DNA from 4 places in the Pseudoxanthomonas sp. CF385 genome. Region 1 is predicted to be linked to each of the others. Evidence: predicted binding sites of a transcription regulator. Region 1 holds the regulator's gene; each other region holds the start of a gene.

Region 1 (7,758 bases):
GCGCGGCGGCTTCCGGATCGATCAGGCCCTTCTCCAGCGCCTTGGCACGCAGGCGCTCGGGGTCGATGCCGGCGCCGTCGTCGCGGATCTCGATGGTGACGAAGTCGCCTTCCTGCTGCGCGGACAGGCGCACGTGGCCCTGGCGCAGCTTGCCGCTGCCTTCGCGCAGCGACGGCACTTCGATGCCGTGGTCGATGGCGTTGCGGACCAGGTGCACCAGTGGATCGGCCAGGGCCTCGACCAGGTTGCGGTCCAGTTCGGTGTCGGCGCCGACCAGCTCCAGGTCGACTTCTTTCTGCAGCTGGCGGGCGACGTCGCGCGCGACCTTGGGGAAGCGCGAGAACACCTTGCCGACCGGCTGCATGCGCGTGCGCATGACCGCGTTCTGCAGGCGTGCGGTGGCGATGTCCAGGCTGCTCACCGCGCGATCGAGCTCTTCGTCGCGGATCCGGGCGCGCAGGGTCTTCAGGCGATTGCGCGACAGCACCAGTTCGCCGACCAGGTTGACGATGGCGTCGAGCCGCTTGGTGTCCACGCGGATGGTCTGTTCGGCCTCGCCGCCGGCCTTCGCGGCAGGCTTCGCCGCCGGCATCGGCTTGGGCGCGGCCGGCGCGGGACGCGGCGCCGCGACGGGCGCCGGCGCGACGACCTGGGTCGGTGCGGCGTCACCGTGTAACTGGTCGAGCAAGGCTTCGAACTCGTCGTCACTGATCAGATCGCCGGCGGCGGGCGCCACGGCCACTGCGGCGGCAGGCGTCGCGACGGGTGCGCCGCCATTCACGTCGAACTGGTCGATCAGCGCCTGCGGTGCGTGCGGCGGTTCTTCGCCGGCGCCGATCGCGTCCAGCATCTGCTGCAGGTAGTCCAGCGACTGCTGGGCGGCGTCGAAGTGGTGCGATTCCAGCGTCGCCCGGCCGGCACGCACCAGGCCGAGGGTCTCCTCCGCCGCGTGGCAGAGATTGACCATCGCCTGGATGCCGAGGAAGCCGGCGCCGCCCTTGAGCGTGTGGAAGCCACGGAAGACCGCGTTGAGCTGTTCGCTGTCGGTCGGGTCCTGCTCGAGCGTGACCAGCTGTTCGCCCAGGCGGTCGAGGATTTCCTGGGCTTCGATCAGGAAGTCGGCGGCGATTTCGGGCGTGACGGCGGACATGGACAGGCGGTTACCGGAAGCGGTCGATCAGCGGGCGGGGTGGACCAGGTGTGGCGCGGCGGCGCGGCGCGCGGTCAGGCGCCGCGCGATCGCATCGCAGGCCAGCAGCAGCCCGACGAACAGCAGGAGGAGGGGATGGCGATGGACGGAACGGTGGCGCATGGCAGGTCTCCGGTTCCGCAGCGCCCGGCCGTGGGCTACAGGCCCAGGCCGGAGAGCAGGTCGTCGGCGTCGTCCTGCGAGAACGCGTTGCGGTCAAGACCAGCAACGGCCGGACCGGCGAGTTCTGAAGTCTCTTTCTTCTCCGGCGGCGGCAGCCCGAGCGCACCGAAGCCCTCGTGCACGCGACGGACGATGCCGGCGACCCGGCGGATGATCTGGCCGGTAAGGTCCTGGTAGCTCTGGGCGAGCGCCATTTCCGACAGGCCCTTGCCGATGCTGTCCACCAGCGCGGCCTGTTCGGCCGACAGCGCGGTGCCCTTGAGCTGGGTGGCGTAGCCCCGGCACTGTTCGGCCAGGTCCAGCGTCTTGTGGCTGGCCTGTTCGGTCATCTCGACGACGTGGTCGAGGCGCGAGCAGGCATCGTCGAGTTCGCCGGCGTCGGTCGGCGGCAGTTCGCCCAGGGTCTGCGCCAGTTCGCGGGCGAGGCGACCCAGGCCCTGCATCATCGGCTGCGTGCGCCAGGCGGCGATGGTGTCCAGCTCGCGGCGCCAGCCGGCCTCGTCGCCCTGTTCCAGGGCATCGAGCGCGTGCTGCAGCCTTTCCACCAGCGCGGCGCGCGCCCCGGTGATGTCGGCGACGGCGTTCATCAGGCAGCGGCTCCCAGGCGTTCGAAGATCTTGCCCAGCTTCTCTTCCAGCGTCTGCGCGGTGAACGGCTTGATGATGTAGCCGTTCACGCCGTTCTGTGCGGCTTCGATGATCTGCTCGCGCTTGGCCTCGGCGGTGACCATCAGCACGGGCAGGGTCTTGAAGCGTTCGTCGGCGCGGATCGCTTTCAGCAGCTCGATGCCGGTCATGCCGGGCATGTTCCAGTCGGTGACCACGAAGTCGAAGCTGCCCTGCGCCAAGGCCGTCAGCGCGCTGTTGCCGTCTTCGGCTTCGGCGGTGTTGGTGTAGCCCAGGTCGTTGAGCAGGTTCTTGATGATGCGGCGCATGGTGGAAAAATCGTCCACGATCAGGATGCGCATGTTCTTGTTGGCGGTCACTTCGAACTCCAGTAAAGCGTGCCCGGTCAGGGGCGAGGGCAGGGCAGGGGCTGCACGCGGCGGCCTACCGGAGCCTTATCGGCAGGCCGCGGGAAATCTTCAGTCTTGGTCTTCCAGGCCGGCGTCGGCCTTCTCGAACACCTGCAGGCGGCCGCGCAGGCGGACCATGGCCTGGCCGTGGATCTGGCAGACGCGGGACTCGCTGACGCCGAGCACCGCACCGATTTCCTTCAGGTTGAGTTCTTTCTCGTAGTACATCGACAGCACCAGCTGTTCGCGCTCCGGCAGGTGGCCGATGGCCTTGACCAGCTGCTGGCGGAACTCGCTGCGCTCCAGGTTCTGCTGCGGCGACGGGCCACCGGTGCGGGCGGTGTTCGGTTCGCCGTGGTCGTCGATGTGCGATTCCAGGCTGAGCACCTGCCCGCGCGCGGCGTCCTCCATCAGACGCAGGTATTCGGGCAACGGCATCTCCATCGCCGAGGCGACTTCGGTGGCGATGGCGGCGCGGCCGGTGCGCTGTTCGATCTCGCGCACGGTGGCGGCAGCCTGGCGCGCGCGGCGGTGCACCGAGCGCGGCACCCAGTCGCCGCGGCGGATTTCGTCGATCATCGAACCGCGGATACGGATCGAGGCGTAGGTTTCGAACGAAGCGCCCTGTTCGGCGTCGTAACTGCGCGAGGCTTCGATCAGGCCGATCATGCCGGCCTGGATCAGGTCGTCGATCTCCACGCTGGCCGGCAGGCGCGCCGCGAGGTGGTGGGCGATGCGGCGGACGAGGTCGGCGTGCTGGGTGACGGAGTCCGTAGCGGCGCTGCGCTGCACGGCGCGGTAGTGGGCGGCGGCGGTGTTCATGCGGCCACCCCCCGCTGGATCAGGCGTTCGACGAAGAACTCCACGTTGCCGCGCGCGCCCTGCGGCGGCTGCCAGCGGGCGGCCACGCGGGCGATGTCGGTGATGGCGCGCGCCGACGGGCTGCCCGGGTAGGCCTTCACGACGGCCTGCTGGCGCTGCACCGCGCGGCGCAGCCAATCGTCCTGCGGCACGGCGCCCAGGTAGTGCAGGGCGACGTCGCCGAGGAAGCGCTCGCAGACGCGGGCCAGCTTCTCGTACAGCTTCCGGCCCTCGTTGGGGTCGCGGACCATGTTGGCGATGACGTGCACGCGGTCCAGGCCGCGTTCGCGCGCCAGCACCTTGATCAGGGCGTAGGCGTCGGTGATCGAAGCCGGCTCGTCGCAGACCACGACGACCGTGTCCTGCGCGGCCTGGCAGAAGGTCAGCACGCTGTCGGTGATGCCGGCGGCGGTGTCGACGACCATGACGTCGAGCGCACGCTGCAGTTCGGAGAACACATTGACCAGGCCGACATGCTCGGCCGGCGTCAGTTCGGCCATGTGGCGGAAACCCGACGAGGCCGGCACCACCATCAGGCCTTCGGGGCCTTCCAGCAGTACGTCTTCGAGCTGGCAGCGGCCGGCGACGAGGTCGGCGAGGGTGAACTTCGGCGACAGGCCGAGCAGCACGTCGACGTTGGCCAGGCCGAGGTCGGCGTCCATCAGCAAGGTGCGCTTGCCCATTTCGGCGAGCGAAATCGCGAGGTTCACGGAGACGTTGGTCTTGCCCACGCCGCCCTTGCCGCCGGTGATGGCGATGACGCGCACCGGATGGAACGCGGCGGGGATCGGCGGGGTGCTGCGCGGATTGGTCTGCAGCAGGTGGTCAGGCGACATGGGTGGCCTCGGTCGAGCAGGGTTCGTCGGCTTCGCGGCGCAGCTGGTCCAGCCGCAGCACGAGGTGGGCGCTGTTGGCGCGGTGGAGGTCGTCGGGCACGCGCTGGCCATCGGTCACCCAGGCCATCGGCAACTGGTGGTCGACGACCACCGAAAGCGCGCTGCCCAGGCGGCCGGTCTCGTCCAGCTTGGTCAGCACCACGCCTTGCGGCTGCACGGTGCTGAAGCGGCGGACGACTTCGTCCAGGTCGGAGAAATGGGAGTTGGCCGGCAGGCAGAGCAGCGTCTGCACCTGGCCGGAGGCGCGCAGCCAGTTGAGCTGGCCCACCAGGTTGCGGTCGCGCTGGCCCAGGCCGGCGGTGTCGATCAGCACCAGCTTGTAGTCGCGCAGGCGCTCCAGCACCAGCGCCAGGCTCTGCGCGCTGTCGGCCTCGTGCACCGCGATGCCGAGCTGGCGGCCGTAGCCGTGCAGCTGTTCGCGGCCGCCGACGCGCACGGTGTCGGTGGTGACCAGGGCCACGTCGCGCGCGTTGTGGCGCTGCGCGAAGCACGCCGCCAGCTTGGCGATGGTGGTGGTCTTGCCGGCGCCGGTGGGGCCGACCAGGGCGATCACGCCACCGGCTTCCAGCGGGTCGATCTCGGTGACCGGCAGCTTCTTCGACAGCAGGCCCAGCATCAGGCCGCGGCCGCGATGGGCTTCGGTATCGGCGGGAATCTGCAGGGCGATGTCGCGGGTGATGCCGGCGTCGAAGCCGTAGTCCTCCATCAGCTCCATCGCCTGCATGCGCACCGGCGAGCCGCGCAGGCGTTCGTCGGTGAGGCGATGCATCTCGCGTTCGATCATTTCGCGCATCGCGGCCAGCTCGCCGCGCATGTGCACCAGCTGCTCGTCGCTCTCGCGGGCGTCGGCGACGTTGTCGGCCACCACGGTCAGCGTGGGCACGGTGACGGCGGCAGGTGCAGGAAGGGATGCGGCAATGGGTGCGCGCGCCACCGGCAGGGCAGCGACCTTCGGTGCGGGCGCCGGCTCCGGCAGTGCGACCGGCGGCGCGATCGACGGCAGCAGCGCGTCGAGGTCCAGGCTCTCGTCGGCCTCGGCACGCACGGCGGTCCGGGCGCGCGCCGGTGCCACCGGTTCGGCGATCGGCGCGAGGGCCGGCGCCGGTTCGTTGGCAGGCAGTTCCGGCAGGCAGGCGGCCAGCTTGGCGGCGAAGGATTCGGGTTCGATCAGCTGCGGCGCGATCTCGCGGACCGGCAGGCTGGGAGCGAAGCGCGGCGGCGCTTCATTGGCGGCGGCCACCGGTGCAGTGATGGCGGGCGCCACCGGTGCGATGGGGGCTTCGGCGCGGACGGGCGCTGGCGTGGCCGGGGCGGCGGGCGTCTGGCGGCGCGCGAAGTAGCTCGCGGCGGCTTCGGCCGGCGACAGCGTGGGGGCGGCCGGTGCGGGTGCAGCGGTGTTCGTATGCGTGGCGCGGGCGGGCGCGGCGGCCTGCTGTGCCGGATCGAGCAACGGGTGCAGCGGGGCGTTGCCGGTCGCGGGGCGCATGGCGTCCAGCGTGTGCTTGACCAGCGCTTCGTCGTAGTTGCTGGCGGCGACGATCTCGACGCCGTCCTCGGTGACGCGGTTGGACAGGATCACCGCATCCGGGCCGTGTTCCTGGCGGACCATGGCGAAGGCGGTGCGCATGTCGGGAGCGACGAAGCGTTTGATTTTCATGGCGTGCTATCCGGTTCTATATCGCGTCGGGTTCTGCTGCTCCCGGTCTCAGCTGATCGTGCCGACCAGCTTCAACCGCTTGTCCTCGGGAACCTCGCTGTAGGCCAGCACCGACAGCGTGGGGACGCTGTGGCGGACCAGGCGGGCGAGGGCGGCGCGGACCGAACCCGGTACCAGCACCACCGCAGGCTCGCTGCGGGCTTCCTGCTTGGTCACCACGTCGGCGAGGCTCTGGTGCAGGCGTTCCGCCAGTCCCGGTTCCAGCGCCGCGCCGGTTCCCTGGGTGCTGTCCTGCAAGACGCGTTCCAGATTCGGCGCCAAGGTGTAGACGGGCAGTTCCGGGGTCATGCCGGAGATCTCCTGCACGATGAAACGGCCCAGCGACGTGCGCACGGCGGCGGTGAGCGCGGCCGGATCGGTGTTTTGCGGGGCGAACTCGACCAGCGCCTCGACGATGCGGCGTAGCTGGCGGATCGGCACGCGTTCGACCAGCAGGTTCTGCAGCACGCGCACCACGGTGGCCAGCGGCAGCGCCTTGGGCGTGAGGTCCTCGACCAGCTTGGGCGCGCTGCGTCCGAGCTGCGACAGCAGCTGCTGCACTTCCTCGTGGCCGAGCAGTTCCGGGGCGTGTTCGCGCACCAGGTGCGACAGGTGGGTGGCCATGACCGTGGCCGGATCGACGACGGTGTAGCCCAGCGACTCGGCGGTGGCCTTCTGGTGGGCCTGGATCCAGACCGCGTCCAGGCCGAACGCCGGATCCTTGCCGGGGATGCCGTCGATGGCGCCGAAGGCGCCGCCCGGGTCCAGGGCCAGTTCGCGGTCCGGGTGGATCTCGGCCGTGGCCACCGGCACGCCGTGCACCAGCAGGCGGTAGCCGTTGGATGGCAGTTCCAGGTTGTCGCGGATATGGACCGGCGGGATCAGGAAACCCAGGTCCTGGGTGAGCTTGCGGCGCACCGCCTTGATGCGCGACATCAGTTCGCCGCCCTGGTTCTTGTCCACCAGCGGGATCAGCCGGTAGCCCACTTCCAGGCCCAGCGGATCGACCGGGCGCAGTTCGTCCCAGGTCAGTTCGGCGTTGCGGTCCGGGGCGCCGGGGGCAGGCAGAGCGGCGATATCGCCGCCGGCGGCCTCCGGGCCTTCCTGGGTGCGCTTCCACATCTTCCAGGACACGTAGCCGAGGATCGCGGCCAGCGTCAAAAAGGCGACGTTGGGCATGCCGGGCACCAGGCCGACCAGGCCCAGTACGCCGGCGGCCACCGCCAGCGCCTTGTGCTGGCCGAAGGCCTGGCCCATCACGGCCTGGCCCATGTCTTCCGAGCGCGAGGCGCGGGTGACCAGCATGGCCACCGCGGAGGAGACCAGCAGGGCCGGCAGCTGCGCCACCAGGCCGTCGCCGATCGACAGCAGGGTATAGGTGGAGGCCGCGTCGGCCGCCGGCATGCCGTGCTGGAACATGCCCACGGCGAAGCCGCCGATGAGGTTGATGAACAGGATCAGGATGCCGGCGATGGCGTCGCCGCGGATGAACTTGTTGGCACCGTCCATCGAACCGTAGAAGTCGGCTTCCGCGCGGACTTCCTCGCGCCGGGCCTTGGCTTCCTCGCGGGTCAGGATGCCGGCGTTGAGGTCGGCGTCGATCGCCATCTGCTTGCCGGGCATCGCGTCCAGGATGAAGCGCGCCGACACCTCGGCGATGCGCCCGGCGCCCTTGGTGATGACGACGAAGTTGATGATGGTCAGGATCGCGAAGACCACGATGCCGACCGCGTAGTTGCCGCCCACGACGAACTCGCCGAAGGCCGCGATGACCTTGCCGGCGGCCTCGTGGCCGTCCTGGCCGTTGAGCAGGATCACGCGGGTGGACGCCACGTTCAGCGCCAGGCGCAGCATCGTGGTCATCAGCAGGACGATCGGGAAGATCGTGAAATCCAGCGGCCGCTTCACGTAGATCACG
Region 2 (7,758 bases), on a different contig from region 1:
GGAAGTCGCCCTCCATGCGTGCGGTCAGGTCGCCCTGCGAAAGCGCGGCGAGCAGCCCCTGCAGCGCGGACAGGTTGTACTGGAACGCATCCAGCAGGCGGTTGGTGCTGCCCGCCAGGGTCAGCACGAAGCCCTGCTTGTCTTCCAGCGGCACGCGGTCGCGCAGGTCGCCGCGCGCGGCGGCATCCACCACCGCCGCGATCTCGCGCTCCACCAGCATCTCGACCTCGCGGCTCCGCCATTCGACGACCGCACCCATGCACACCCCGTGCACCCGCACGCGGTTGACCGCCCACTGGTAGTGGATGCCGGCATGCTCGACATCCTCTTCGAAGACATCCTCCCCGCCGGCGAGCCGACGCTGCACCTGCGCGAACACCGGATGCAATTGCACGGCGTCCAGGCCGGACATCGACGCGCTCTCGGGCAGCACCGCCCGCAGCGAACGGTTGGCATAGGCCAGGGCGCCGTCAGCGTCCAGCATCATCAGCCCGGTCTGGGCGCAGTCCAGCGCCTGGCGGGCGCGCTCGTTCTCGCGCGCCACGGCGCGTTCCGCCTCGATGCGCGCACGCATGCGCTGCTGCATGTGCGACAGGGTCGCGGCGAGGCGGCCGATCTCGTCGTGCGGGTTGTGCACCCTCAACACCGTATCGAGCCGGTCGTCCGCGATATCGGTGGCGAAGCGCAGCGTATCCTCGATGGGCCGGCGCACGGCGCGCAGGACCATCAGCAGCGTCGCGATCAGCGCCACTGACACCAGCAGCCAGGTCAACATGAAGAACCCGTCGATCCAGCGGCCCTGCGTGCGTTGCTGCGCGCGCGCGTCCGCCAGCGCATCGGACTGCGACTGTTGCAGCGCATCCAGCGCAGGGGTGATGCCGGTGGCGATGTCTTCCAGTGACTGGGCTTCCACATCCAGGCCGATGCGTGCCGCGGTGTAGGCCAGCAAGGCGCCTTGATAGGCATCCATGTCGGCGCGCAGGGCGTCCTGTGCTTCCGGCGGCAACCGCGCACCGGTCAATGCCAGATCGAACGGCAGTTTCTCTTCGCTGACGCGGTCGGTGTGCGTCGCATCGCCGGTCAGCAGGAATTGGCTCTCGAACCGCCGCATGCGCTGCACATGGCCGGTCAGCGTCGGATTGCCCACTTCGTCGATACGGGCCTCCAGCACACCGGCGGCGGCGTCCAGTTGCGCACGCAGCCCGGATTCGCCCTGCCCCATCTCGTCCACGCGCGCATTGAGCGAGGCGATGCCTTCGCCGAACTGGGCGATCTCGGCGGCGACGCCCTTCAGCGCGGAGGAGCCCGGGTCTGCGCTGGCGGCGCCGGCGTCCGCGTCCAGCGTGCCCGCCAGGCGTTCTTGCGCCGTCCGCAGGGCCGCACGATGCTCGTCGGACAGGCTGTGCGCATAGGCCGTCTGCAACCGCCGCGCTTCGGCGACCTGCTGGGCCAGGGTGCCGGCGAGCACCGCGCGTGCCTGGTAGCCAGCGAACGTGTCGCCTGCGCGCTCCGCCCCTACACTGGCGCGCCAGTAGGCCAGTGCGATCACCAGCAGGCCGACACCGGATACCAGCAGGCTGGCCTGGATCTTGCCGGCCAGGCTCATGCGACCGAGCCGCGTGGAGGACAGCAAGCGCATGCGGCGTAGGGCGGCATCGCGCAGGCGACGCAGGGTCGAATTCGGGGGGGAGGCCATGGGCGTATTCCGGACAGAATGACGCATCGGTATCGGCCGTTCCCGCCAGGACTTTAATGTCCTTTTTCGCCACGCGTGCGGCGTTCCGGGATGCAGGTGTTGTACGCGGCGTGCGCTACAGCACGATGACGACGACGACTGACACTCCACTGTCATGCGATCGCGCTAGCGTCCCGGCCCCATGCTCGCCTGCCCTGCTCCCGCCCCGATGTCCGCCGTGCTGGACGCCGCCCTGCGCCCGGGCGGATTGCGCGCGGTGTACCAGCCCATCGTCCATCTGGAAGACCAGCGCGTGGTCGCGCACGAAGGCCTGATGCGTCACGCGCACGGGTCGATGACACCGCTGCAGTTGCTGGACCTGGCGCGTGTCGCCGGACGGCTCGGCGAGCTGGAAACCCAGGCCGCACGCATGCTGGTTCGCAGCTTCGATTTCGAGCGTGGCGGGCGCCTGCTGGTCAACCTGAGCGCGCACGCGATCCTGCAGGACGCCTTCCGCCCGCAGCAGATCATCGAAGGCCTGCAGTCCGCGGGGCGCGACCTGAGCCGGTTCGTCATCGAGATCACCGAGCGCGACATCGTCGAAGACGTGGGCCGCCTGGCCGATGCGCTGGGTTACCTGCGCGCGGCCGGAATCCGCATCGCGCTGGACGACTTCGGCAACGGGCATTCCAACTTCGAGCTGTGGCATGAGCTGGGGCCGGAGTACGTCAAGATCGACCGCTACCTGATCCACGAGATCGCCGAGAGTCCGGGCCGCCTCAGCATCGTGCGTGCGCTGGTGCAGGTGGCCGAGAGCCTCGGCACCGACCTGATCGCGGAAGGCGTGGAGCGCATGCAGGACCTGGCCATCATCCAGGACCTGGGCATCCGATACGCGCAGGGTTATCTGCTGGGCCGCCCGTCCGAACGGGCGACCGACGCCGTGCCGGACGACCTGCGCCTGGCTTCGCGCGAGAAGCTGCCGGTGTGGCCGCGCAGCGGGCGTCGCTCGGCCTTTCCCAAGGTCACCGCGGCGCACCTGCTGATCGAAGCGCCTTCGATCACCGACGACGCGAGCAACTTCGACGCCGAGCAGCTGTTCCGCCAGCATCCCGACCTGCAGGCGCTGCCGGTCGTGGACGGCAGCGGGCATCCGCTCGGGCTGATCAACCGGCGCGTGTTCAACGAGCGCATGGCGGTGCCGTTCGCCCGCGAGCTGCTCGGTCGCAAACCGTGCATCAAGCTGATGCACGCCTCGCCCATCATGGCGGACGTGGCGCAGAGCATCGATGCGATGTCGGAGATCCTGCTGGGCGAAGACCAGCGCTATCTTTCGGACGGCTTCATCATCACCCGCGATGGGCGCTACGCCGGCGTGGGCACCGGCGAAGCCCTGGTCCGGCGCGTCACCGAGCTGCGCATCGAAGCCGCGCGCTACGCCAATCCGCTGACCCTGTTGCCCGGCAACATCCCCATCGCCGAGCACATCGCGCGGTTGATCGATGCGCACCAGCCGTTCACGGCGGCGTACTGCGACCTCAACCACTTCAAACCCTACAACGACCAGTACGGATACTTCCGCGGCGACCGGATGATCCGCCTGGTGGCCTCGACGCTGTTGCGCCATGCGGAGCCCCAGTGGGATTTCGTCGGCCACGTGGGCGGCGACGACTTCGTGGTGCTGTTCCAGAGCGACGACTGGGAGCGGCGCTGCCGCGAGATGGTCGGCGAGTTCAACGCCGCCTGCCGCGCACTGTTCGACGACGACGATCTCGCACGCGGCGTGCTGGAAGGCGAAGACCGCGCGGGGCGCTACACCACGTTCCCGTTGACCACGCTCACCATCGGCGCGACCCAGGTGACCCCGCACCGCTTCTGCACCGCCGAGGAAGTCGCCTCGCAGGCGGCCGCCGCCAAGCGGCTGGCCAAGCGGCTGTCGGTGGGCCTGCACGTGCTGGATGCAGCGGAGGCGACCACGGGCTGAGCGCGCGCTTCGCGCATCAGCCCAAGGCGGCGACGTCGATGCCCTCGACCAGGCGCGAGGCCAGGCGCTTGTTCTGCAGTTGGGCCAGCCACCACTCCAATGCGCGGCCCTGGTGGTCGCCACGCCAGGCGACGTAGAGCAGGTTGGGTTCGCGCGGGTCCGCCATTTGCTTCTCCACCAGATCACCGCGCTTGAGCAGGCCGGCCACACGGTCGCGCGGCAACCAGCCCACGCCTAGTCCTTCGCATTGCGCATGGATCTTCGCGCGCATGCTCGGCACGGCCAGCGACGGCTGCCCGCCCAGCACCCCGTAGCCGCGCACGTCCACCCGGCGCGAGGTGTCGGCCACCACGACGGCCCGATGCTGGAGTACCGCCGCCCGCTCGACCGGCTCGCGTGCCTTGGCCAACGGATGGCGCGGCGAGACCGCGAACACCCAGTCCATCACCCCGAGTTCGAACCAGCGCAGGCCGGGAATGACAGGAGGCTCGTTCGTCGCGCCCACCACCAGGTCGGCGCGGCCGTCGCGTAGCGCGTCCCAGGTGCCGGTGAGGACTTCATGGGTGATGCGCAGCGTCACGCCCGACTTCAAGCCATCGAAGGCGCGGATGACGGGCAGCAGCGTTTCGAATTCGAGGATCTCGTCGGTGACGATCCAGAGGCGGTCTTCCCAGCCGCCCGCCACCTGCTTCACCCGTTGCGTCAGCCGCGACACGTCCAGCATCAGGCGCGCCGCTTCCTGCGCCAGCAGATGGCCGGCGGGCGTCAGCTGCAGGCGGTAGCGGCGGCGGTCGAACAGCAGCGCATCGAAGCGCGCCTCGAGCTGGCGCGCGGCGTGCGACACGGTGGAGGGCGCCTTGCCCAGGCGGGCGGCGGCGCGGGACAGGCTTCCGCTCTCCCGGATGGCTTCCAGCAGGGCCAATTCGTCCGCTGACAACATGTTCGATACCTTCGAACGAGTCCGTCGCGATTGTGGCACGGAAAGCCGTCTTCGCCTTGCCAGTATGCGCTCACAGCATTGGGCTGGCATCGAAGGACTTCACCATGAACCGCTTCAACAACAAGACCATCCTCGTCACCGGCGGCAGCAGCGGCATCGGCCTGGCCACCGCCCAGGCGTTCGCCGCCGAAGGCGCGCGCGTCGTCATCACCGGCCGCGACGCCAAGACCCTCGAACAGGCCAAGGCCACCCTGGGCCCGGACGCCGTCGCCCTGGTCAACGACGCCGGCCGCCTGGCCGACGCGAAAGCGCTCGCCGCCGCGCTGGCGGCCGCCGACCTGCAGTTGGACGCCGTTTTCCTCAATGCCGGCACGGCGAAGTTCGCCGCGTTCCCGGACGTGGACGAGGCGCTGTGGGACCAGATCTTCGACACCAACATCAAGGGGCCGTACTTCCAGGTCCAGGCGCTGCTGCCCCGGCTGAATCCGGGCGCATCGATCGTCATCAACGGTTCCATCAATGCCCGCATCGGCATGCCGAACAGTTCGGTGTACGCCGCCAGCAAGGCGGCCGTGATCTCGCTGGCGAAGACGCTGTCGGCCGAACTTCTGCCACGTGGCGTGCGCGTCAACGTGCTCAGCCCGGGTCCGGTGGCGACGCCGCTCTACGGCAAGCTCGGCCTGGACGCCGCATCGCTGGAAGCCACGGCGGCGCAGATCCAGAACCAGATCCCGCTCGGCCGCTTCGGTACCCCGGCAGAGATCGCCGCCACCGTGCTGCACCTGTCGTCGCCGGAATCGGCCTTCATCGTCGGCACCGAGATCATCGCCGACGGCGGCATGAGCCAACTCTAGGCGCATCCCGCGCCCGCCCTGCTGGCCGACGGCGTTCCGCTTCCGCGTTGCCCACGGATATCCGCCGGTCCAGCGACATCCACCCCCGAGGAGATCGTCATGAACACCCTGCTGCGTTCCCTCCAGCATGCGGCCACGGCCCTGCTGGCGATCCTGGCCCTGCAATCGTCCGCCCATGCGGCGCCATCGCCGGCCATCCAGGACCACACCGCCACCGTCAACGGCGTCACCCTGCACTATCTGCAGGCGGGCGACGGCGATACGTCCCCCGTCGTGCTGCTGCACGGCTACGCCGAAACCAGCCATATGTGGCGGCCGTTGATGCCAAAGCTGGCCGACCGTCACGTCGTCATCGCTCCGGACCTGCGCGGTGCGGGCTCATCCTCCAAACCCGACACCGGCTACGACAAGAAGACGCTCGCGCAGGACATCCATGCGCTGGTGAAGTCGCTGGGTTACCGCAAGATCAAGATCGTCGGCCACGACATCGGCCTGATGGTCGCCTACGCCTATGCGGCGCAGTACCCGGACGAGGTGGAGAGCATCGTGCTGATGGATGCCTTCCTGCCGGGCGTCGGCGACTGGACGAAGGTGTGGCTGTTGCGCGACCTGTGGCACTTCCACTTCTATGGCGAAACGCCGCTGAAGCTGGTCGATGGCCGCGAGCGCACCTATTTCGAGCACTTCTGGAACGACTTCGCCGCCGACCGCACGCGCTCCATCCCGGAAGCCGACCGGCAGTTCTACGCGAAGGAGTACGCACGCCCCGGCGGCATGCGCGCGGGCTTCGAATACTTCCGGAACTTTGAACAGGATGCGAAGGACTTCGCCGGCTTCGCCCAGACCACGCTGCATATGCCGATGTTGGTGCTGTCGGGCGAAAAGGCCGGCGGCCAGTTCCTGATCGACCAGGGCCGGATGGTGGACGACCACGTCGAAGGCGTCATCATCCAGGGCTCGGGCCACTGGCTGATGGAAGAGGCGCCCGAACAGACGATCCCCGCGCTCGTCGCTTTCCTGGACCGATAAACCCAGGCCCCGGGCCCGTTGCGTCGCGACGGGCCCCGGTTTCGTCGCATAGTACTTCCCTGCCGCGGCCCCCCGTGCAAAGCTTCCGGCGCCTTCCACGGACCGGACCGACATGAGACTGCTGGGACTGCTGCTGACGGTGTTCGCCCTCCCCTCCGTCGCACAGGCGAAGGACATCCGGATCCCGACGGGCCTGCAAGGGGGTGACCTCGACGCAGCGATGGTCACGCTGGCCCGCGATGCGATGGCGACCTACCACGACGAGGACCGCGCGCGCGATCTCGGCACGCGGTTCCGCCTGCAACTGGTCGCCGGCCAGTACGCGCAGGCGATCGGCAGCATCGAAGCCCTGCGTGCCCTGCGCAACGATCCGCCTTCGCAGCCGCCCGTCTTCCTGCAGTACGACATCCACGCCCGCGCGAAGATGCTGCAGGCCCGGCGCGGGATCGCGTTCGCGCCCGCATGGCGGGACGTCTTCGCCGAGCGTTTCGGCGCGCTCGACGACCGGACGGCGTTGCAGGCGGAATTCAGCTTCGGCACCTCGCCGAGCCGGCTCCGGGGAGATCTCGATGCAGCCCTGGCCAGGACGAAGGGAAAGCGCACGCTGCCGCTGGCCGAGGCCATCGACCTGCTCCGCGCGTACCAGGTGCAGGCCGCGTACGCCGCGTTCCAGCCGCTGTTCGACGCGGCATTGAAGGACGACGACGCGCGTCGCTACCACGTCGATCGCGACGTGCTGGTACGGACGCCGGAAGGAATCGGCATTGCCGCCCTCGTCGTGCGCCCGGCCAAGGCATCGCCCTTGCCGACGCTGCTGCAGTTCACCGTCTACGCCAACGATGAGGTGGCCCGGGGCGATGCGAAGACGATGGCGGCCCATGGCTACGTGGGCGCCGTGGCCTACAGCCGGGGCAAGGGCCGCAGCCCCGACGCCAACGCCCCCTTCCGGCACGATGGCGTCGACGCGGCCGCGGTGATCGGCTGGATCGCTGCGCAGCCCTGGAGCGATGGCCGGGTGGGCATGTTCGGCGGCAGCTACAACAGCTTCGCCCAGTGGTCCGCGCTGAAACAGCGGCCCCCAGCGCTCAAGGCGATCGCCACGTCGGCGTCTGCAGCGCCCGGCATCGACATCCCGATGGAAGGCAATGTCTTCCTCAATTTCATGTATCCGTGGCCGCTGTACACGGCCAGCAGCCGCTGGCTGGACGATGCCCGCTACGGCGACGGCGCACGCTGGGCGAAACTCGATCGCGAGGCCTACGCGAGCGGCCGCGCG
Region 3 (7,758 bases), on a different contig from region 1:
AATACACGCGTGTAGCTCAATCGGGAAACGGCGACGCCGATATCGCTCGTGATACCCCTACCCACCGCCTGCCCCATGAATCGATTCGCACGCCTTTCGCTCGGCAGCAAACTCTCGCTCCAGGTCACCGTCGCCGTCGCCCTCGTCCTGCTCCTGCTCGCCTTCGTGGTCCAGCGCCAATCCAGCCGTGCGATCGAAGAACGCGCACTCGGCGACCTCGACGTCACCGCACAGATCATGCTGGAGTCCGTCGCCCTCTACGACCGGACCCTGACGGAAACCACGCAGCGCATGGCACAAAGCTTCCGCGCATCGCTTCCGGTCGGCGATGTTTCGGTCGATCCGGCGCGCACCACGCTCATCGGCGACGCCGAGGTTCCCGAGCTGCGATTCGGCCAGCGAAGCGTCAACCTCGATTTCACCGCCGTGGACCGTTTCACCGAGGCGACCGACGTGGTCGCGACGCTGTTCGTCCGCCAGGGCGACGAGTTCATCCGCGCCACCACCTCGTTGCGCAACACCGAGAACGCGCGGGTCATCGGCACAGCGCTGGACCACAAGCATCCGGCCTACGCGCTGATCCTCGAGGACAAGCCGTATACCGGCCGCGCACGCCTGTTCGGCCAGGACTACATGACCCACTACGAGCCGCTCGCGGATGCGGAAGGCAAGACCGTGGGCATCCTGTTCGTGGGCCAGAACTACGGCGACGGCCTGGCCGCGCTGAAGGACAAGCTGCGCACCACCCGCCTGGGCGAAACCGGCTATTTCTTCGTCGTCGACCTTGCGGAAGGCGACCACCAGGGCATGCTCGCCGCCCATCCGACCAGCCAGGAATCCCCCTACACCGTGGTCGTGGACGCGGGCTCGCAGCCGGCGATGAAGGCCCTGCTCGAACAGGACCACGGCCATGCGGTGCTCGACATCGCCCCCAAGGCCGGCGACAAGGCCGAACCCGCCGTGGTCGCGGTGAAACGCTTCGCCCCCTGGAAATGGGCGCTCGTCGCCGTGGAGCCGCGCGAAACCGTACTGGCGTCCAGTCGCGCCCTGACGGCCAGCATCCTGGCGTTGTCGATGCTCGCGCTCGTCGTGATCGCCGCGCTGACCTGGATCGGCGTACGCCGCGTGGTCTCCCACCCGTTGCGCGCCGCGGTGGAGATCGCCGAACACGTCGCCGCCGGCAAGCTGGACGGCAGCATCGACACCCGCCGCCAGGATGAAGTGGGTCAGTTGTTGACCGCGATGCATCACGTGCAGACGCAGGTCGTGTCGGTGATCGGCGCGCAGACCGAGATGACCCGCCAGCACGACGAAGGGGCGATCAGTTACCGCATCGACGACAGCCGTTTCCCGGGCGAGTACGGCAGCATGGTCCGTGCCACCAATGCGCTGGTGGCCTCGCACATCGCGGTCAAGATGCGCCTGGTCGAGGTCATGCAGCGGTACGCCGTCGGCGACCTGTCGGTGGACATGGACCGCCTGCCTGGCGAAAAGGCGGTGCTGACGCAGACGATGGACGCGACCAAGGCCAGCCTGTCGGCGATCAATGGCGAGATCAAGCGCCTGGCATCGGCCGCTGCCGCAGGCGACTTCTCGCACCGCGGCGATGCCGGCAAGTATGAGTACGACTTCCGCGAGATGGTCGACGGCCTGAACCGCCTGATGGAAACCACCGACGGCAACCTGGGCGACGTGTCCGAGCTGCTGCAGGCCATCGCCCGCGGCGACCTGACCGCGCGGATGGAAGGCGACTTCCACGGCGTGTTCGCCACGATGCGCGACGACGCCAATGCGACGGTGGCCCAGCTGACCGAGATCGTCGGCCACATCCAGGATGCCTCGCGCAACATCAACACGGCAGCCGGTGAGATCGCCTCCGGCAACCTGGACCTGTCGCGTCGCACCGAACAGCAGGCCGCCAACCTGGAAGAGACCGCCGCCTCGATGGAGGAACTGACCTCCACCGTGCGCCAGAACGCCGAATCGGCCCGCCAGGCCAATCAGCTGGCCATCGGCGCCGCCGGTGTCGCTTCCCAGGGCGGTGAAGTCGTCGGCAAGGTGGTCTCCACCATGACCGACATCGAACAGTCCTCCAAGAAGATCGCCGAGATCATTTCGGTCATCGACGGCATCGCCTTCCAGACCAACATCCTGGCATTGAACGCCGCGGTCGAAGCCGCGCGTGCCGGCGAACAGGGCCGCGGTTTTGCGGTCGTCGCGAGCGAGGTTCGCACCCTGGCCCAGCGGTCGGCCAGTGCGGCCAAGGAGATCAAGGGCCTGATCGAGACCTCGGTGGAGAAGGTCGCCGACGGTTCGGCTCTGGTGAACCAGGCCGGCGCCACGATGGGCGAGATCGTCGCCAGCGTGCAGCGGGTGACCGACATCATGGCCGAGATCTCCGCCGCTTCGCAGGAGCAGTCGGCCGGCATCGAACAGGTCAACCAGACCATCACTCAGATGGACGAGACGACTCAGCAGAACGCCGCGCTGGTGGAGGAAGCCTCCGCCGCCGCCCGTTCGATGGAAGAGCAGGCCCAAGCCCTGACCGAGTCGGTGTCGGTGTTCAAGCTGCAGGCCGCGAAGGGCGCGCCGGTACGTCGGGTCATCGCCGAGGCGGTCGCACCGAAGAAGGCCGTGGCCCGCAAGCCTGCCGCGCGCAAACCGGAGCCTGCGCTCGCCGACGGCGACTGGCAGGAGTTCTGAGCGTCGTCACGCCACCCGCTTCGCACCCGCGGCCCGGCACTCCCGGGCCGCGGTCGTTTCCGGTGTCGCTAAAGATCGTGCGACGCACGCCGATACAGCCTGTGACGCCTTCCGCAAAGCCCGCCACTCTGTCCCTGTCCGTATGACCGACTCCACCGACGCACCGCTGGCCGAGCCGATCCGCTACGAGGACGAGGAAAAGTACCTGGTGCGCGGCGAGCACGCGATCCGGCAGATCATGCAGTCGCTGATCGACAAGCGCGCCCTCGTCAGCGGCTGCGCGATGCCGCGCAACCACACCTTCCCCACCTCGATGGTCGAGGTACTGGAAGACGAGGACGCCATCCTCATCGATGGCAGCGCCAGCGAGACGATCAACCGCAGCATCGAGGAAGCCTCGCACGTCACCTGCGTCTCGCGCCTGGACCGCATCCACGTCCAGTTCCGCCTGCAGGGCCTCACCCGCGTGATCCAGGACGGACAGATCGCGTTCCGTGCCGATCTTCCCGAAAGCGTGCTGCGCCTGCAGCGACGCGAGTTCTACCGGCTCCAGGTCCCGGTGACGCAGCCCGTCGAGTGCGCCGTCCCCCAACATCATCCCGATGGCGAGACCACCTATGAGCGCTATCGCGTGCTGGACATCAGCGGCGGCGGCCTGGCGCTGGCGGTACAGGCGGAGAACCCGTTGCTGCGCCCGTACAAGGAGTTTCCGGGTTGCCTCCTGTATCTCCCGGACGGCGGTCCGCTCAGCCTGCGCCTGATGGTCAAGAGCCTGCACAGCCAGCTCAACCAGAACGGCACGGAGAGCTGGCGCGCCGGCTGCCAGTTCACCGACCTGCCCCGTGGCGCGGACGCGCTGCTGCAGCGCTACATCTTCCGCCTCGAGCGCCAACGCAGCGCCCGCGACCGCGGCGCGGCGTGATCTTCGTCGACCTTTCGTCGATCCGTCGATTCATCCGCTCAACCTCGCCGCGGGCACGCCGATACCCCATGTGACGCTGCCGTGACAGTCCGGCCCTGCCGGATGCCGCGGCGCGACGCCATGCCCTGTCGCACAGCCCCATCGAGGTCGCCATGCCCGTTTCCCTTCGTTCGTCCTCCCGCAGCATCGCCACCCGCGTGATGGCAGGCACCGCCGTCCTGGCCCTGCTGGCTTTCGGCGTGGCCGCGACCGCCAGCTACCTGCGCAGCAGCCAGTCGCTGCTCGCCGCGGCGCGCACCTCGATGGACGGCCTGGCGAACCTGGAAGCGCAGCGGATCTCGGGCGAACTCACCGGCGCCTTCGACAGCAACGACGCCCTGGCCCAGGCCCTGCTCGCGCAGCGCGCCGGCGACGGCATCAGCCGCAGCGCCGCCAGCGCCATCTTCAAGCGCCAGCTCGAAGCCCATCCGGAATGGGTCGGCGTGGGCACGCTGTGGGAACCGGATGCGTTCGACGGCAAGGATGCCGACTTCATCGGCAGCGCAGGCCACGACGATACCGGCCGTTTCATGAGCTACTGGGCGTGGAGCGATGGCGCGCCGTTGCTGGAAGCGCTGCGCGACTACGAAGTGCCGGGCGCGGGCGACTGGTACCTGCGACCGCGTGAACTCAAGCGTACGGTCGTCGCCGAACCCTATGTCTACAAAATCGCCGGCAAGGACGTGCTGATGACCACGCTGTCGACGCCCGTGGTGCAGGACGGGACGTACCTGGGCGTGATGACCGTGGACTTCGCCCTGCAGTCCCTGCAGGAGCGCATCGGCAAGCTGACGCCGATGGGCGCCGGCTTCGTCCGGCTGGTGACGCCGGGCGGCGTGCTCATCGCCGACCGCGACGCGGCCCGCGTGGGCAAGCCCTTCGAGGACGGCGATGCCGGCGCGGTACTGAAGCAGATCGCCCGCGGCGAATCGGTCTTCCGTGAAGTCGAGAGCGCCGAAGGCGAAGCGCTGGTGGAAGCTTATGTACCGCTGCAGATCGGCCAGGCCCAGGAGCGCTTCATGCTGGGCGTGGTGGTGCCTCGCAGCGTGGTGATGCAGGACGCCCGCGCGGTGCTCTGGACGATCGTCGCCGTCGGCCTGCTGGGCGCGGTATTGCTCTGCGGCGCAATCTACTGGCTGCTCCGTCGCCAGGTAGCGGTCCCGCTGGCGGGCGCCGTGCGCGTGGCCGACGACATCGCCCGCGGCAATCTGGACGGCGTCATCGAAGCCGGACGCAGCGACGAGATCGGCACGCTGATGCAGGCCATGCGCACCATGCAGGGCAACCTGCGCGAGCGCATCGAGCGCGATGCGGTGGTCGCGCGCGAAAGCCTGCGCATCCGCACCGCGCTGGAGGAAGTGACGACCAACGTCATGATCGCCGACGCCGACCGGACCATCGTCTATGCGAACCGGCCGCTGATGAAGATGCTGGCCGATGCGGAACAGGACCTGCGCCGCGACCTGCCCGCGTTCGACGTGCGCACCGTCGTCGGCAGCCGCATCGACATCTTCCACAAGAAGCCGGAACACCAGTCGCACATGCTGGCGCAGTTGCAGGGCACGCACCGCGCCCAGATCACGGTGGGTGGCCGCATCATGCAGCTGATCATCAATCCGGTGAACGACGCCGGCGGCCAGCGTGTCGGCTATGTCGTCGAGTGGGCCGATCGCACCGCCGAAGTGATGGTCGAACAGGAAGTCACCCGCATCGTGCAGGCCGCCGTGCAGGGCGACCTCGGCGGCCGCATCGGCGAGGCCGGCAAGCAGGGCTTCCTGCTCGGCCTGTCGCAGCAGGTCAACAGCCTGCTGGCCACGATCGGCGGCAGCGTGGACGCCGTCTCCGGCGTGCTGCGCGCATTGTCCGGCGGCAACCTGACCGCGCGGATGGAAGGCGACTTCCACGGCGTATTCGCCACCATGCGCGACGACGCCAACGCGACGGTGGCCCAGCTGACCGACATCGTCGGCCGCATCCAGGATGCGTCCACCTCGATCAACACCGCCGCCGGCGAAATCGCCTCGGGCAACAACGACCTCTCGCGTCGCACCGAGCAGCAGGCGGCCAACCTGGAAGAAACCGCTGCCTCGATGGAGGAACTGACTTCCACCGTGCGCCAGAACGCCGAATCGGCCCGCCAGGCCAACCAGCTGGCCATCGGTGCGGCGTCGGTCGCTTCGCAAGGTGGCGAAGTGGTCGGCAAGGTGGTCTCCACCATGACCGACATCGAACAGTCCTCCAAGAAGATCGCCGAGATCATTTCGGTCATCGACGGCATCGCTTTCCAGACCAACATCCTGGCGTTGAACGCTGCGGTCGAAGCCGCGCGTGCCGGCGAACAGGGCCGCGGTTTTGCGGTCGTCGCGAGCGAGGTTCGCACCCTGGCCCAGCGGTCGGCCAGTGCGGCCAAGGAGATCAAGGGCCTGATCGAGACCTCGGTGGAGAAGGTCGCCGATGGTTCGGCCCTGGTGAACCAGGCCGGTGCCACGATGGGCGAGATCGTCGCCTCGGTGCAGCGGGTGACCGACATCATGGCCGAGATCTCCGCCGCTTCGCAGGAGCAGTCGGCCGGCATCGAACAGGTCAACCAGACCATCACCCAGATGGACGAGACGACCCAGCAGAACGCCGCACTGGTGGAGGAAGCCACCGCGGCCGCCCGCTCGATGGAAGAACAGGCCCAGGCGCTGGCCGAGGCCGTCTCGACTTTCCAGCTGGACAGCGGCAGCCAGGTGGCGCGGCTCGTCCAGGAACGCGTGACCCGGATCGCAGCCCGTTCCACGCCAGCCCACTCTCCGTACTGACGCGCTAAAGAATCTCCGCCCGGGGCCGATCTAGGCCGTGACAGGCCCCGTCCCGGGCAACCCCACCCTCTTACCGGCTGCAACAGGAGCCCGACGAATGAGCGACAAGAAGAGCCAGGCCACGGCGACCGCCGAGGAATTCCTCAGCTTCACCCTGGGAGACGAGCACTACGGCGTCGATATCCTGAAGGTGCAGGAGATCCGCGGCTACGATTCGGTCACCCGCCTGCCGGATGCCCCCGACTACATCAAGGGCGTGATCAACCTGCGCGGCACCATCGTGCCGGTGATCGACCTGCGCCTGAAGCTGCGGCTGAAGGAAGCGCGCTACGACGCCTTCACCGTGATGATCGTGCTGAACGTCGAGGACCGCGTCGTCGGCATCGTCGTGGACAGCGTGTCCGACGTGATCGGCCTGGCCGCGGAACAGATCCGCCCCACGCCGGAGTTCGGCGCCAGCGTCGATACCCGCTTCATCTCGGGCATCGGCACCGTCGACGACCGCATGCTGATCCTGCTCGACATCGAGACGCTGATCGACAGCGCCGACTTCGGCCAGCCGCTGCCGGAGCAGGCCGCGGCCTGATCCGCGCCAGGCAGGAACTCCCCGAGGGGACTGCGGGCCGCAAGGTCCGTGGTCCCCTTTTTTCTGGGCGCGCGACGCCGCGGGCGTCTCCGTCTTTCGTCGTAAGGGATGCAAAGCACCCTGAATTTCCTGCAGGCAACGCCGCTATTGCAGGTACGGGCATTCCGCCCACACAGGCCCACGCCTGCCCCCCGAGATCCCGCATGAACATCAACGCCAAGCTCGCCCGCACGCTCTCCAACGTTCCCCTCAAGCGCAAGTTCTTCCTCCAGACCGTCCTGGTCGCCATCGGCACGGTCGCCCTGGCCGTGGTCGCCGCCCGCATGCAGTACCTGGACCTGACCGGCACCCGCCAGGCAGGCCTGAAGGCGCAGACGGAGATGGCGCTGGGCGTGATCGAGGGCTACGCCAAGCAGGTGCAAGCCGGCTCGATGGAGGAAGCCGCGGCGAAGGAAGGCGCGCTCGCCACGCTCGCCACGATGCAGGCGAACAAGGGCGTGGACTACTTCTTCGTCACCGACGAGGCGCCGGTGATGCTGATGCACCCTACCCGGCCAGATCTGATCGGCAAGCCGCTGCAGGACGTGCAGAGCCCGGACGGCAAGCACATCTTCCCGGAGTTCGTGCGCGTCGCGAAGGCCGGCGGCGGGACGGTCGACTACAGCTGGGCGAAGGCCGGCGAAGAAGATCCCGTGCCGAAGACC
Region 4 (7,758 bases), on a different contig from region 1:
CGCGTGGCGCTGTGCCGCCTGCTGCTGCAGAAACCCGACATGCTGCTGCTCGACGAACCGACCAACCACCTCGACGCCGAGTCCGTCGAGTGGCTGGAACAGTTCCTTGCCCGCTACACCGGCACCGTGGTGGCCGTCACCCACGACCGCTACTTCCTCGACAACGCCGCCGAGTGGATCCTCGAGCTCGACCGCGGCCGCGGCATTCCGTGGAAGGGCAACTACACCGACTGGCTGGTGCAGAAGGACGAGCGCCTGAAGCAGGAAGACAACCAGGAAAAGGCCCGCCAGAAGGCGATCCAGAAAGAACTGGAGTGGTCGCGCCAGAACGCCAAGGGCGGCCGTTCGAAGGGCAAGGCCCGTCTGGCCCGCCTGGAAGAACTGCAGTCGGTCGACTACCAGCGCCGCAACGAGACGAACGAGATCTTCATCCCGCCGGGTGAGCGCCTGGGCAACTCGGTGATCGAGTTCAAGAACGTCTCGAAGAAGTTCGGCGATCGCCTGCTGATCGACAACCTGAGCTTCCTCGTTCCCGGCGGCGCCATCGTCGGCATCATCGGCCCGAACGGCGCCGGCAAGTCGACGCTGTTCAAGATGATCACCGGGCAGGAGAAGCCGGACTCCGGCACGATCACCACCGGCCCGACGGTGCAGCTGGCCTACGTCGACCAGAGCCGCGACAAGCTGGAAGGCAACCACAACGTCTTCCAGGAAATTTCCGGCGGCCTGGACATCCTCAACATCAACGGCGTGGAGATCCAGTCGCGCGCCTACATCGGCCGCTTCAACTTCAAGGGCCAGGACCAGCAGAAGATGGTCGGCTCGCTGTCGGGCGGTGAACGCGGCCGCCTGCACATGGCCAAGACGCTGCTGCAGGGCGGCAACGTGCTGCTGCTCGACGAACCGTCGAACGACCTCGACATCGAAACGCTGCGTGCGCTGGAAGACGCGCTGCTGGAGTTCCCCGGCAACACGTTCGTCATTTCGCACGACCGCTGGTTCCTGGACCGCATCGCCACGCACATCCTCGCCTTCGAAGGCGATTCGCACGTGGAGTTCTTCCAGGGCAACTACCGCGAGTACGAGGAAGACAAGAAGCGTCGCCTGGGCGAAGAAGGTGCACGCCCGCACCGTTTGCGGTTCAAGGCGCTGAAGTAAGCCACCCGAGGCTTGCTGGGCATCCCAACAATAAAAGCCGGCGAAAGCCGGCTTTTATTGTTCGCGCGCAGATGGATCAATGGGTCATCGCGACGAATACGTAAGCAGCGGCCAGGGTGATCAGGCCCTGCACCAGCATGAAGCCCCCCAAGCCCACCAACGTACGCAACGCGGTGGTCCAGACCGAGTGGTTGCGGAACAACTGGACGAGCGAGAACACGGCGTAGAGGGACGCCACCGCGACGGACCATTCCTGGGCATGCGGCACCCACTTCCGCACGAGGATGGCCAGCGCCATGAAGACGAATGTCTGTACCGTCAGGAAGGCGGTCACCACGAGCCATTCAGGGTAGTTGAGGCCCCTGCCGCGGAACGCGAGCCAGAACGCAGCGGCCTCGAATGGCAGGAGGAAGAGGGTGACGGCGGTGAGGTGGACGTTGATCCAATCCTTCACCATGTTGAAGGTGCCCATCGCGACAGCGGGATCGACGCCCGAGCCCGGCTGCGTGGCGCCCGATTCCGAAAAACCTGCCTGCATCGCGGAGCCCAGCAGGTCGCCACCCAGCAGATACTTGCCGAGCAGCACGACAGCGGCGGCCGAGATCATCAGCAGCAGCAAGGGCTTCACCTGGTTCGCACGCCGCCCTTCCAGGTAGCTGCGGATCAGATGCCCGGGCCGCAGCATCAGCTCCTTGAGCGAGTACAGGATCCCTCGATCCATGTGGAGCACGCTGTGCTCCAGCTCATGGCCGAGGAAATGCCAGTCGATGCGGTGCACCGGCGTGGGCTGGCCGCAGGCGGGACAGAATTTCTGGTCGGAACCGGCGACCGCTCGGCCGCAGTTGATGCAGGTACTCGCGTCGCCCATCTCGGTCCCCTGTCCGTGGTCGGCGGATTCTAGGGAAGCGCCGAACGAACGTCCAACCCGCGAGTCCATCTCGCCCCATCGAGGGGAAAACATGCACCGTCGCGGTGCCGGTTAAAGCGCTGGACGGACCCGCCGATAGCGCTCCAATGACGGCCATGCGCACGCGCATGGACACCCCTCTACGCAAGGAGCCCCATGAACGCACGCGCCGCCGACCCCACCGACGACGCCGGCATCGACGACCACATCCAGTCCGTCTCGGGACTGTCGGACGCGCTGCTCAAGCAACTGCGGCAATCGCTGCAGAAGATCGACGAGATCAACCGCATCACCCGCATCATCTCGATGAACGCCCGCATCGAGGCCGTGCGCATCGGCACCGCGGGACGCAGCTTCGGCGTGATCGCCGAAGAGATGGACACGCTCTCGCGCCGGGTCAGCGACACCGCGCAGGAGATCGACCGCATGGCCGGCCGTACCAGCACCGACCTGCGCGAACGGCTGGAGCAGCTGCAGACCGATGTGCGCCGCACGCGCCTGACCGATCTGGCGCTGGCCAACATCGACCTGATCGACCGCAACCTCTACGAACGCAGCTGCGACGTGCGCTGGTGGGCGACCGACGCGGCCGTGGTCGCCGCCGCGCAGGACCCGCAGCCTTCGACGCTCGCCCATGCCAGCCAGCGGTTGGGGCAGATCCTGGATTCGTACACGGTGTACTTCGACCTGGTGCTCGCCGACCTGCAGGGCCAGGTGATCGCCAACGGGCGTCCGCGGCAGTACCGCTCCAAGGGCCAATCGGTGGCGCAGCAGGACTGGTTCCAGTCGGCGATGGCCACGCAGAGCGGCGAGGCCTTCGGCTTCCAGTCCATGCACGCGAGTGCGCTGGCCGGGGGCGAACGCGTGCTCGTCTACTCCTGCACGGTGCGCGAAGGCGGGCGCGTGCAGGGACGGCCGCTGGGCGTGCTCGGCATCGTGTTCCGCTGGGACGCACTGGCGCAGACCATCGTCGAGCACACGCCGCTGTCCGATGCCGAATGGCGCCGCAGCCGGGTCTGCATCGTCGATGGCCAGGGTCGCGTGCTGGCCGACACGCCGTCAGGCGATGCCACGGCGCGCCTGGACTTCCCGGGCCGCGCGAGCCTGTTCGCCGAACCGCGCGCCGCCACCGAGTTGGTCATCGACGGCCGTCCCCACTGCATAGCGCAGGCGGCCTCGCCCGGCTACGAGACCTACCGGACCGGCTGGCACTGCGTGATCCTGCAAGGCACCGGCTAGGCCGGCGCAGGGCTCAGGCGAGCCACACCTCGCCATCGCGGACCTGCACCGCGATGGCATGCAGCGCGTCGCCGCGGCACGGTCCGGCGACGCAGTCGCCACGCTGCAGTTCGAACGAGGCGCCGTGCGCAGCGCAGACCAGGTGGCCTTCCTTGCTCTTCAGGAACTGCCCCGGCGCCCAGTCCAGCCGGCGGCCCGCGTGCGGGCAGACATTGAGCCAGGCCCGGACCGCATCGCCATCGCGATGGAGGATCAAGGATTCCGCATCGTCGCCGATCACGGCCTCAACTTCGGCGAAACCGCCTTCCACGATGTCATTCAGTGCGGTCAGTCGCATACGGCTTAACGAAGTTCTCACACGGTCATATAACGGTCATCCGATACTGCGTGTACCGGCCCCCGCCGCATTCTGTCACGACGCAACGCCATGCACGCACGCCCCTTCCCGTTCAACGCCTTCCGTAACGCCTTCGCGCCCCGCAAGCCGCGTCATCCGCTGCTGCGCCTGGGCATCGGCCTGGTGGGCCTGGCCTTGCTGGCGGTGCTGGTGTTCTTCAGCGTGTTCGTCGGCGCGGCGATGATCGCCGGCGGCCTGCTCTACAAGCTGCTGCGCCAGCGCGGCAAGCCGGTGGCGCGCGACCGCGCGATGGAAGGCGAATACCAGGTGGTCAGCAAGGCAGCCCTGCCGCTGCCGCGTTAAGCGCGCCAACGCGGGACATCGTTCCCGCCTACACTCTGCGGCCTCCCGATACAGTGGATCGCCGCCATGGCCGACATCATCCCCACCCCGCCCGTGCCGCGCGTTCCCGTGCGCGGTGGCGGCACCTTCCCGGTGCGCCGCATCTTCTGTGTGGGCCGCAACTTCGCCGACCATGCGCGTGAGATGGGCGCGGCCGCACCGGCGTCGAAGGCCGAGCGAGGCGTGCCGGTGTTCTTCCACAAGCCGGCCGATGCGATCGTCACCAACGATGCGGATGTGCCTTACCCGCCCGGCACGAACGACCTGCACCACGAGGTAGAGCTGGTCGCGGCCCTGGGCGTCGATGCGCCCGTCGGTGAGCTGTCGCGCGAAGCCGCCGAGGCCCTGGTCGTCGCCTATGGCGTGGGCCTGGACCTGACCCGCCGCGACCTGCAGGGCGCCGCAAAAGCCAAAGGCCTGCCGTGGGACACCGGCAAGGGCTTCGATCATTCGGCGCCGATCAGCGAGCTGGTCGCCGCGGCGGACGTGGGCGCGCTCGACACCCGCACGCTGACCCTGCGCGTGAACGGCGATGTCCGCCAGCACGGCGCGCTGCACGACCTGATCTGGGACGTGCCCGACATCCTGCATGAACTGTCGAAGCTCTACGCACTGAAGGCCGGCGACCTGGTCTTCATGGGCACGCCTGCCGGCGTCGCGGCGCTGGTGCCGGGCGACGCGTTCGTCGCCTCGCTCGATGGCGTGGTGGAACTGCGCGGACGCATCACCGGCTAACCCTGCCTTGCGTCGTCGACGCACGGCGCTATAGTCCACGGCACAGGCGTGTCGGCGCCGTTCACGGAGATCCCTCGATGGGCATGGTCAGCGAGTTCAAGGAATTCATCGCACGCGGCAACGTGGTCGACCTCGCCGTCGGCGTGGTGATCGGCGCAGCCTTCGGCAAGATCGTCACCACCCTGGTGGACAAGATCATCATGCCGCCGATCGGGTTGCTGGTCGGTGGCGTGGATTTCTCGAAGTGGGCGTGGACGCTGAAGGAAGCCACGGTCGATGCCGCAGGCAAGGAGATTCCCGCCGTCGTGATCGGCATCGGCGAATTCCTCAACACGGTGATCCAGTTCGTCATCGTCGCCTTCGCGATCTTCCTGCTGGTCAAGGCGGTCAACCGCCTGCACCGCAAGCCCGAGGCCGCGCCCGCCGCGCCGCCGGAAGACGTGCTGCTGCTCCGCGAGATCCGCGACGCGCTGAAGAAGTAGCGATACGCGGCGTTCCGGATCGGCAACGCCGTCGACGGAAACACGGGGCCACGGGCTGCTAAGCTCGTGGCCTTCGTTTTTCCGGGACTTTCCATGCGTCTTGCTCCGCTGCTGCTCGCCCTGGCCGTCGCCACACCCGCTTTCGCCGCCTCCCGCGAAACCCGCATCCCCGATGCCTCGCTCGCCACCGCTGCGCAGCTGCGCGAGCAGGCCCTCGCCGACCGCACCGGCTGGAACGTCGTCGAATCGCTGACCACCGAAGTGGGCCCGCGCCTGGCCGGCAGCGAGGCCGATGCCAAGGCGGTGGCGTGGGCGCAGGCGAAGTTCAAGGCGCTGGGTTTCGACAAGGTCTGGATCGAGCCGGTGACGTTCCCGAAGTGGGAGCGCCGCAGCGAGCGCGCATCCGTCGTCGGCGCGCATGCGCAGCCGCTGACCGTCACCGCGTTGGGCGGCAGCCCCGCAGGCACGGTGGAGGCGGAGATCGTCCGCTTCGCCGACCTCGCTGCGCTGGACGCGGCGCCGGAGGGTTCGCTGGCCGGCAAGATCGCCTTCGTCGATTACCCGATGAAGGCCGCGCGCGATGGCAGCGATTACCGCAATGGCGGCGCGATCCGCTCCAAGGGCCCGTCGGCCGCCATCCGCAAGGGCGCGATCGCGTTCCTGATGCGCTCCGCTGGCACCGACAACCACCGCGTCGCGCACACCGGCATCACCCGTTTCGACGAAGGCCTGACGCCCGTGCCGTCGGCCTCGCTGACCATTCCCGACGCCGACCAGCTGACGCGCCTGCTGCAGCGTGGACCCGTGCGCGTGTCGCTCGCGCTGGAGTGCGGTTGGGACGGGGAATACACCTCGCACAACGTGATCGGCGAGATCACCGGGCGCAGCCTGCCGAAGGAGGTCGTGGTGATCGGCGGCCACCTGGATTCCTGGGATCTGGGTACCGGCGCGATCGACGACGGCGCCGGCGTCGCCATCACCATGGCCGCCGGCCACCTGATCGGCCAGTTGAAGCAGGCGCCCAAGCGCACGATCCGGGTGATCGCCTTCGCCAATGAGGAGCAGGGCCTGTACGGCGGCAAGGCGTACGCGGAGAAGCACCTGGGCGACATCACCCGCCACCAGATCGGCGCGGAGAGCGACTTCGGCGCGGGTCGCATCTATGCGTTCGACACCGGCGCGCCCGAACACGCACGCAAGGCCACCGAACAGATCGCGCAGGCGCTGGCGCCGCTGGGCATCGAGTACGCGCCCGGCAAGGGCAGCGCGGGCCCGGACATCAGCCCGTTCGCCGCCAAAGGCATGGCGTGGGCGTGGCTGGCGCAGGACGGCAGCGACTACTTCGACCTGCACCACAACGCCGACGACACGCTGGACAAGATCGACCCGGCCGCACTGGCGCAGAACGTGGCCGCGTACACGGTGTTCGCCTATCTCGCTGCCGAAGCAGACGGCAATTTCGGCAGCCAGCTCAAGGAATGACGGCGTAGAGCCAAGCTTGCCCGGCTGAGAGATGTCGAGAAGACCAGCGGAGCGAGCTCCGCTCTACAAAGGCAGAAGAGCAGCGGAGCGAGCTCCGCTCTACGCGCGCTGCTTCCACTGCGCCAGGAAGACTGCCGTCGCCGCCGCGACATTGAGGCTCTCGACGGCGCCGCTGCCGGGAATCGACAGGCGCGCATCGCAGGCTTCGGCAAGGCGTGCGTCCATGCCCTCGCCTTCCGCACCCATCACGTAGACGAGGCGTCGCGGCAGTTTCGCCGCGAAGAGATCGTCGCCGCCGCGCACCACGGTGGCGGCCAGCGAGAATCCTGCATTCCGCAACTGGGCGGCCGCATTGTCGGTCTGCCCCATGCGCACCAGCGGCACCTGCTCGGCGCCGCCCTCGGCCACGCGCGCGGCCGCGCCGGAGAGCGCCAGGGTCGAATCGCGCGGCAGCAGGATGCCGGCCACCCCGAAATGCGCGGCCGAGCGCAGGATCGCGCCGAAGTTGTGCGGATTCCCTACACCATCGAGCCACAGCGCCGCGACGGGCTGGCCGTCGGGCAGCGTGCGCAGCCAGTCGCCCATCGATGCCGGCTCCCGCTTCACGACGTCCGCCACCACGCCTTCGTGGTGCGTGCTGCCGGCCAGCCGGTCGAGATCGCCCTCTTCCACCACGCGATAGCCCACGCGCTGCTTCACGCACCAGGCCAGCAGGGGCTTCAACGCGTGGATGCGCGACTCCAGCAGGTAGAGCTTGCGGATCGCCTCGGGCCGTCGGTCGAACACGGCCTGCACGGCGTTCAGCCCATACAGGCGCAGCTCGCTGCGCGGCGCAGCGGGAGGTGCAGGCGCCCGAGGTTCGGTAGCGCGAGGCGCTTGCGGGCCATCGGCACGCGGAGGACGGCCGGCAGGCCGCTTGTCCCAGGGGCCGGTCATCTCATGCCCGCCTGATCGATGCTGTATCCATGCGGGGATTCTTCCACGATCGCGCCGGCCTGCGAAGCGCCGTCGCGCCC

Evidence for each region. Region 1 encodes FliA, which starts transcription of late flagellar genes. Its sites were predicted from a motif close to TAAAGTTTNNCNNNCNNNGGCCGATAA; they were not measured.
Region 2: BLT45_RS18650 (methyl-accepting chemotaxis protein) is a predicted target of FliA. The motif match lies at 1,726-1,752, and genes of this name have one in related genera.
Region 3: BLT45_RS18670 (methyl-accepting chemotaxis protein) is a predicted target of FliA. The motif match lies at 3,664-3,690, and genes of this name have one in related genera.
Region 4: BLT45_RS13855 (methyl-accepting chemotaxis protein) is a predicted target of FliA. The motif match lies at 2,139-2,165, and genes of this name have one in related genera.

What each region holds. Positions count from the first base shown of each region.
Region 1 covers NZ_FNKZ01000003.1:177,651-185,408, reverse strand. Annotated here, with positions in the region: gene BLT45_RS16280 (chemotaxis protein CheA) at 1-1,150, opposite strand, end outside; gene BLT45_RS18635 (hypothetical protein) at 1,178-1,312, opposite strand; gene BLT45_RS16275 (protein phosphatase CheZ) at 1,348-1,959, opposite strand; gene cheY (chemotaxis response regulator CheY) at 1,959-2,339, opposite strand; gene BLT45_RS16265 (RNA polymerase sigma factor FliA) at 2,457-3,209, opposite strand; partial or broken gene BLT45_RS16260 (MinD/ParA family protein) at 3,206-4,018, opposite strand; gene flhF (flagellar biosynthesis protein FlhF) at 4,074-5,801, opposite strand; gene flhA (flagellar biosynthesis protein FlhA) at 5,850-7,758, opposite strand, start outside.
Region 2 covers NZ_FNKZ01000002.1:99,054-106,811, forward strand. Annotated here, with positions in the region: gene BLT45_RS18650 (methyl-accepting chemotaxis protein) at 1-1,696, opposite strand, end outside; gene BLT45_RS10685 (EAL domain-containing protein) at 1,905-3,659, shown strand; gene BLT45_RS10690 (LysR family transcriptional regulator) at 3,676-4,599, opposite strand; gene BLT45_RS10695 (SDR family oxidoreductase) at 4,704-5,453, shown strand; gene BLT45_RS10700 (alpha/beta fold hydrolase) at 5,553-6,482, shown strand; gene BLT45_RS10705 (CocE/NonD family hydrolase) at 6,595-7,758, shown strand, end outside.
Region 3 covers NZ_FNKZ01000005.1:679-8,436, forward strand. Annotated here, with positions in the region: gene BLT45_RS18665 (Cache 3/Cache 2 fusion domain-containing protein) at 76-2,703, shown strand; gene BLT45_RS17965 (flagellar brake protein) at 2,846-3,625, shown strand; gene BLT45_RS18670 (methyl-accepting chemotaxis protein) at 3,778-6,468, shown strand; gene BLT45_RS17975 (chemotaxis protein CheW) at 6,566-7,054, shown strand; partial or broken gene BLT45_RS17980 (cache domain-containing protein) at 7,258-7,758, shown strand, end outside.
Region 4 covers NZ_FNKZ01000002.1:769,130-776,887, forward strand. Annotated here, with positions in the region: gene ettA (energy-dependent translational throttle protein EttA) at 1-1,158, shown strand, start outside; gene BLT45_RS13850 (DUF3667 domain-containing protein) at 1,235-2,026, opposite strand; gene BLT45_RS13855 (methyl-accepting chemotaxis protein) at 2,222-3,304, shown strand; gene BLT45_RS13860 (Rieske (2Fe-2S) protein) at 3,318-3,641, opposite strand; gene BLT45_RS13865 (hypothetical protein) at 3,732-4,004, shown strand; gene BLT45_RS13870 (fumarylacetoacetate hydrolase family protein) at 4,071-4,778, shown strand; gene mscL (large-conductance mechanosensitive channel protein MscL) at 4,856-5,260, shown strand; gene BLT45_RS13880 (M28 family peptidase) at 5,354-6,742, shown strand; gene BLT45_RS13885 (TrmH family RNA methyltransferase) at 6,842-7,678, opposite strand; gene BLT45_RS13890 (GNAT family N-acetyltransferase) at 7,758-7,758, opposite strand, start outside.